2 regions of the Devosia salina genome follow, and region 1 is predicted to be linked to the other one. Evidence: predicted binding sites of a transcription regulator. Region 1 holds the regulator's gene; the other holds the start of a gene.

Region 1 (3,459 bases):
GCCAGGAAATGGCCTACCGCACCGGCAAGCGGGCAGTGGAGATGGTGCATGAGGATTTGAAGCCCTCGGACATCCTGACCAAGGAGAATTTCCTCAACGCCATTGTGGTCAATTCCGCCATTGGCGGCTCGACCAATGCTCCCATCCATATCAACGCCATAGCGCGCCACATTGGCGTCGAGCTCAATATCGACGAGTGGCAGCAACACGGGCACAAGGTGCCGCTGCTGGTCAATTTGCAGCCCGCCGGCGAGTATCTGGGCGAGGATTACTATCATGCTGGCGGCGTGCCGGCCGTGGTCAACGAACTGATGAAGAAGGGCCTCATTCATGAGGGCGCCCCGACCGTCAACGGTAAGACCATTGGCGAGAACTGCGCCAAGACGCCCATCGAGGACGACAAGGTCATCCGCCACTTCGACAACCCGCTCAAGGCCGAGGCCGGTTTCCTGGTGCTGCGCGGCAATCTCTTCGACAACGCCATCATGAAGACCAGCGTGATTTCGCCCGAGTTCCGCGAGCGCTATCTGTCCGACCCGGCCCATCCGGGCATGTTCGAGGGCAAGGCAGTGGTGTTCGATGGTCCCGAGGACTATCACCACCGCATCGACGACCCCTCTCTCGAAATCGACGAGCACACGCTTCTGTTCATGCGTGGCGCAGGCCCCATCGGCTATCCGGGCGCGGCCGAGGTCGTGAACATGCGGCCGCCGGCCTATCTGATCAAGAAGGGTATATCGTCACTGGCCTGCATCGGCGACGGCCGCCAGTCCGGTACCTCGGGTTCGCCCTCGATCCTCAACGCCTCACCGGAAGCGGCCGCAGGGGGCAATCTCGCCATCCTCAAGACCGGCGACCGCGTGCGTATCGACCTCAACAAGGGCGAGGCCAATATCCTCATCTCTGACGAGGAGATCGCCACCCGTCGGGCCGCGCTGGAAGCCGAGGGCGGCTACAAGTTCCCCAAGCACCAGACGCCCTGGCAGGAAATCCAGCGCGGCATTGTCGGGCAGCTTGGCGACGGCGCCATCCTCAAACCTGCGGAAAAGTACCAGCGCATCGCCCAGACCGAAGGCGTACCGCGCGACAACCACTAAGGCATTGCTGGACAAGAATAAAACGAAGGCCCGCCAATCTGGCGGGCCTTATCATTTGGGCGAAAGAACTCTCAATACTTCCGCAGCAGCCCCACCAGACGCCCCTGCACCTTGACCCGGTCGGGCGGGAAGATGCGGGTTTCGTAAGCGGGGTTGGCCGCTTCGAGCGCGACCGTATCACCCTTGCGGCGCAGGCGCTTGAGGGTGGCTTCCTCGTCGTCGACCAGGGCCACGATGATTTCGCCGGTTGAAGCGTGTTCCTGCTTCTTGATGAGCACGGTGTCACCATCGAAGATGCCGGCCTCGATCATGGAATCACCACGTACTTCAAGGGCATAGTGCTCGCCTGCGCCCAACATTTCGGGCGGCACGGCAATGGTGTGCGAATGGGTCTGGATGGCTTCGATGGGCGTGCCGGCGGCGATGCGGCCCATGACGGGGATGGAGACCGGTCGGGCGTAATCATCTGATCCGCCACCACTATTTCGTGACGGGGGGGAGGCGACCTTGCCCAGATTGCCTTCGATGACCGCCGGCTCGAAGCGCGCCTTGCGGCCACCCAGCGAGGGGTTCATCGAATCGGGGAGCTTGACCACTTCGAGCGCCCGGGCCCGGTTGGGCAGGCGGCGGATGAAGCCGCGCTCCTCCAGCGCCGTGATCAGCCGGTGAATGCCGGATTTCGATGCCAGATCAAGGGCATCCTTCATTTCGTCGAAGCTTGGGGGAATGCCGCTCTCCTTCATCCTTTCGTGGATGAACATCAGCAGCTCGTGTTGTTTGCGTGTCAGCATTGGCCCCACAACCCCAGAATCGGAACATAGACGGAACGACCATACATGTTCCATTTATGTTCTGCAATGCCTTGGGTCCAGGAGTCCGTTAATGAACGGGTGCTGAACAAAATGTCAGAATCAGAAGGCGTTGATGGGCATGGCATCGACCATGGCGCCGGCCGGCTGGCCCGGATCATGCTCGGGCTGAACGATCAGGAGGCCGGCTTCGGCGAGGGACGAGGTGTGGCCGCTATCGGTCTGGCTGATGGGATCGGCCAGCATGCCATCGGCGCCATGAACCAGCCGCGCGCGCATGAAATGGCGTCGGGCGGTATTGGCCGGGGTGGGCGCGGCCAGCTTCAGGCGCCAGGGCTGTGGTTCGGCATGGCCCAGCCAGGCCCTCAGGGCCGGCTTGATGAAGACAAGGGCCGTGAGCATGGCCGAAACCGGATTGCCGGGCAGGCCGAAGACGAGGGTCCGTCCGCGCGTCCCGAACATCAGTGGTTTTCCCGGCCGCATGTTGATGCGCCAGAACGCGAGCGTGACACCAAGGTCCTTGAGGACATCCTGAACGAGGTCATGCTCACCGACAGAGGCACCGCCGGTCGTGATGAGAATATCGGGTTCCGCCGCAAAGGCGGTCGATAGCTGTGCCCTGAGCTGGGCGACATCGTCCGGGACGATGCCATGGTCGGTGACGGTGTCGGCATAGGGCGCCAGCATGGCCGCAAGGCCGTAGCTGTTGGACGCCACGATCTGGTCAGGACCGAGCGGATTGCCTGGCAGGACCAGTTCATCGCCCGTGGCGACAAGGCCGATGCGTGGGCGTTTCGCAACGGCCAGCGTTCCGGCATTGGCGGCCGCGGCTACGGCGATCTGCATGGGCGTCAGTCGAGTGCCGGCCGCGACGAGGACCTGTCCCGTTGCAAAGTCGTTACCCTTGGGCCGGATGCTGTGGCCGGGCCGGGCAGCGGCGGTGAAGCGGACCCTCTGCCCTTCGCGCACCGCCTCTTCCTGCATGATGACGGTGTCGGCGCCCTCCGGCACTGGCGCACCGGTGAAGATGCGCACGGCCTGGCCCGGCCCGAGCGCGCCGGGGTAAGCGGCACCGGCCTGGGACGTCCCGATGACGTCGAGCCAAGCGCCATCACTGACATCGACGGCGCGCATGGCGTAGCCATCCATGGCGCTGGCATTGAACGGAGGCTGGTCGTGGTGGGCAATAAGGGGTTCGGCGAGAACCCGTCCAGCGGCTTCGGCCAGAGTGACCGTTTCGACCGTGACGGGCGGGATATGCGCCAGAATGGCCTTCAGCGCCTCATCGACCGGCAAGAGGCTCATGCTTCGCGCCGGAAGTCGCCCGACTTGCCGCCTGACTTTTCGACGAGACAGAGGTCGGAAATCACCATGGCGCGGTCGATGGCCTTGGCCATGTCGTAGAGGGTCAGTGCCGCCGTGGACGCGGCGGTCAGGGCCTCCATCTCGACGCCAGTCTGGCCCGTTGTCTCGGCGGTGGCGAGGATGAGAATGGACGTCGCGCTGTCGCCTTCGATCTGGACGCCGACCTTGGTCAGCGGGATCGGGTGGCA
Region 2 (3,459 bases), 2.0 Mb from region 1:
GGCCTGGCTGCCGAGCAGCAGGCGGTTGAGCCCGCGCCGGCCATGCGACCCCATGACGATGAGGTCGCAGGAGCGTTCCGCCGCCGTTTCGAGGATGCCGTCGGCGGGGCGATGGCGCGGCAGGTGCAGGATTTGTGCAGCAATTCCAGCCTCTTGCGCCCGGTGGCGGGCCTTGGCAAGGAGGTCTGCGGCTTCGGCTGCATAGGCTTCTTCAAGCCGCGCCACGATGGGGCCGGCATCGATGGTGCCGAAGCCGCCCGAGCCGATGCCGGTGCTGACCGGGTCGGTGGCCGTCAGGATGGTCAGCGCGGCGCCGTTGGTCCGCGCCAGCTCGAGCGCCACATCGAGCGCCTTGTTGGCGAGGTCGGATCCGTCGGTGGCGACGAGAATGGACTTGAACATGGTGCCGTCTCCTTGTGCGCAGCAATCTGGCATGGTCATCTGGTGAGCATATTGATCTGGATCATCGGGATGACGCCAGTCCCGACATGAGGAGAGCCATGGCCAAACTGAACACTCTATTGGCTTTTTCGACCCTGCTGCTGGCCGTTTCGACGCCGGCAGCGATGGCCCAGTCGGGCTTTACCAGCGCCTATACCGATCTCGATCTCGACCAGTGCCTGGTGCTGGACGCCGATGATTTCGGCGCCTCCTGGTCCTGCCCGGGCTACAAGGGTTTTCCGCTGCTGGTGCAGGAGGGCGATCTGCGGTTCTCGCTCAGCTATGGCTTCGATGCCGATGAAAGCAGCGTCGGCTTCCAGACCCTGCCGCCGTTCAACACGCTGGGCAGCAAGCTCGAGTGGCGGCTCAGCAATGCGCTGGGACGCTGGTTCCCCATCGCCACAATCGTGCGCTACTACACCGCCGATCCAGAGACGGGCGAGGACAGCGGCCAAGTCCTGGTGGTGACTCAAATTGCCGAGGGCAATAGCTGCCACATCGCCTATGTGGATGCGCGCGCCAATGCCAATGCCAATGAGCTGGCGCGGGAAGCGGCCGACAAGGCCGGCGATTTCGACTGCATGAGTGATGAGGTCGAGATCATCGGCAGGTTCGAGGCCTATTAGGCTGGCGCCAGGGTTTAGCCCTCTTCGGGCTCGGATGCGGTCCGGCCGCGGATCTGATTGCGCAGGATCGTGCGGTCGCGGCTGGAGACGCCGATCAGTTCGGCGATGCGCCAGACCATATTGTCTTCCAGCTCGTGGTTCTGCCGGTCGGCAAAGACGACGGTCCACATCATGCGGATGATCTCCACGCGGTCTTCCATGTCGAGCTGGGTCAGCCCGCTGGTGAACTTGTAGAAATCGACTGCCTCGGCGTCGCGCCGCGCGGCTTCCCGGATCAGCCGGTCGACGCTGGCCTCGTCGATATCGTAGTGGTCCATCAGGGCGCCGCGAATGGCCTTGCGTTCGGCCTCCTGCATGGAGCCGTCGACGGCGGCCAGGTGCACCAGCAGGGCGGCCACGGCCAGTTTGGGATCGTGCAGGTCCGACGGTGCTTCGGATTTTGCGAACAAGCGGGTCAGGGCCTCGAACATGGCTGTCTGCCTCCGTCGGGGTCGATGGGAAATATGGCGATGCGCGCCGGGAGGCAGGCCTGACGAGACTTAGCCATAAGCGGGCGCGGCTCAATGGGCTTGGTGGCTGCCTCACGCGGTCTTGAGCGCGGTTGATGCAGCCAGGCCACACCGGCGGGGCGGAAAAGGGACTCGACTCTGCGCGGATTCGGAGTCTAAATGTTCTCTCTTTGTTCACGCATATGGTCGCCCCATGCAGACCCCGAACCAGCAACAGCGCCTTGCCGCGCTGCGGGATGTCATTGCCGATATCGAACGCAAGCCGGCGCTGCTGGACGCGCATGGACCGGCTGATGCAGGCTTGAGTGAGGGCTTTCCGGCGTTCCCGGGCGGGCTGGTGCAGGAGGTCTTCACCGACAGCGCGCGCAATGGCGGGGCGAGCCTGGCTTTCGCACTGGGGCAGGGGAGGGGATTGCTCAATCCCCGGCGGCCGGCACTGCTCTATCTGCATCTGGCCCAGGACGGGCAGTTCTTCGGGGTGCCCTATGGGCCGGGCCTGATCAGCTTCGGCCTCGACCCGGCCCGGCTGGTGATCGTGCGGGCGGCCAATATGACCGAACTGCTCTGGACAGCCGAGGAGGCGCTGTGCTGCGGCGCGGTCGCGGGCATCCTGGCCGATATCGGCGCGATGCCCCAGCCGCTCGATTTCACGGCCAGCCGGCGATTGAGTCTCCGGGCCGCCGAAGCGGGCACCTCCTTGTTCCTGTTGCGCTATGGCCGGGGTCGGGAGGCCAGTGCCGCGCATCTGCGCTGGCATCTGGAACCGGTCCGTTCCGGCCGCCAGCGTCATGATCCGGGGGCACCGGGCCCGGCGCGCTGGCGCCTCACGCTCGAGCGGGGAATTACCATCAAACGTCAGGGCGCATGGCACCTGGAATGGACTGAAAATGGCTTTGCAACACTCCCTACCCATATCCATGGGGCGAACCGGTCTGGCACCGGAGCGACGCTTTCTGGTGCTCTACCTGCCGCATTGGGCGACCGACTATCTCAAACGGCGTGATCCGGCGCTCGAAGCGCCCCTGGTGCTCTATGAGCGGATCAAGGGGGGACTGCGCCTCGCGGCTCTCGATGCCGAAGCCATGGCCCTGGGGCTGCGGCATGGCCAGAACCTGGCAGATGCCCGGGCCATGGTGCCCCGGCTGATCGTGCGCGAACACGATCCGGCGGCGCTCGAAGCCGGCTTTGCCGATCTTGCCGACTGGCATTCCAATGCCAGTCCCCTGGTCTCGGTGCTCACCGATCTTGCGCCCTATGGCGATCTGGTGCTCGACATTACCGGGGTCAGCCATCTCTTTGGCGGCGAGGCGGCAATGCTGCGCCTGCTGCTCGGCCGCCTCCGGGTGCTGGGCTATACGGTGGCCGGGGCCATTGCCCCCACCATCGGGGCGGCCTGGGCGGTCAGTCATTTTGCACGCAGCCAGGTGGTCGGGCCCGAAGCGCTGGAAGGTGTGCTCGATGCCCTGCCGGTGGCGGCCCTGCGGCTCGATCCGCAGCAAATTGCCACCCTGTCGCAGATGGGGCTGTTGCGTATCGGGCAGTTGCGTGCCCGGCCGCGCAAACCGCTGCAGGCGCGGTTCGGGCAGTCGCTGCTGGTCCGGATCGATCAGGCCTTCGGCGAGATCGAGGAGCGCATGGCGCCGCGCCTGCCGCAGGTCGATCACGCGGTCGAACATCGCTTTGCCGATCCCATCGCGCTGATGGACGACGTGCTGGCGGTGACCCAGGACCTGGCGGTGCAACTGTCCTGCCAGCTGGAAAAGGCGGGGCTGGGCGGGCAGAGTTTTCACCTGTTTCTCTATCGCGTCGACCACAAGGTGATGACGCTTTCGCTCAATTCGGCGCGGGTCACGCGCGATCCCAGCCACATCACCGATCTGTTC

What was found. Region 1 encodes LexA, which represses DNA repair genes until DNA is damaged. Its sites were predicted from a motif close to TGTTCNNNNTGTGTTCNG; they were not measured.
Region 2: a site for LexA is predicted at 1,737-1,754, ahead of K1X15_RS19730 (ImuA family protein). Genes of this name have one in related genera too.

The regions. Positions count from the first base shown of each region.
Region 1 covers NZ_CP080590.1:1,705,725-1,709,183, forward strand. The annotation lists gene K1X15_RS08145 (IlvD/Edd family dehydratase) at 1-1,097, shown strand, start outside; gene lexA (transcriptional repressor LexA) at 1,169-1,888, opposite strand; gene K1X15_RS08155 (molybdopterin molybdotransferase MoeA) at 2,009-3,211, opposite strand; gene moaC (cyclic pyranopterin monophosphate synthase MoaC) at 3,208-3,459, opposite strand, start outside.
Region 2 covers NZ_CP080590.1:4,025,321-4,028,779, reverse strand. The annotation lists gene K1X15_RS19745 (universal stress protein) at 1-402, opposite strand, end outside; gene K1X15_RS19740 (hypothetical protein) at 501-1,067, shown strand; gene K1X15_RS19735 (tellurite resistance TerB family protein) at 1,082-1,537, opposite strand; gene K1X15_RS19730 (ImuA family protein) at 1,770-2,579, shown strand; gene K1X15_RS19725 (Y-family DNA polymerase) at 2,464-3,459, shown strand, end outside.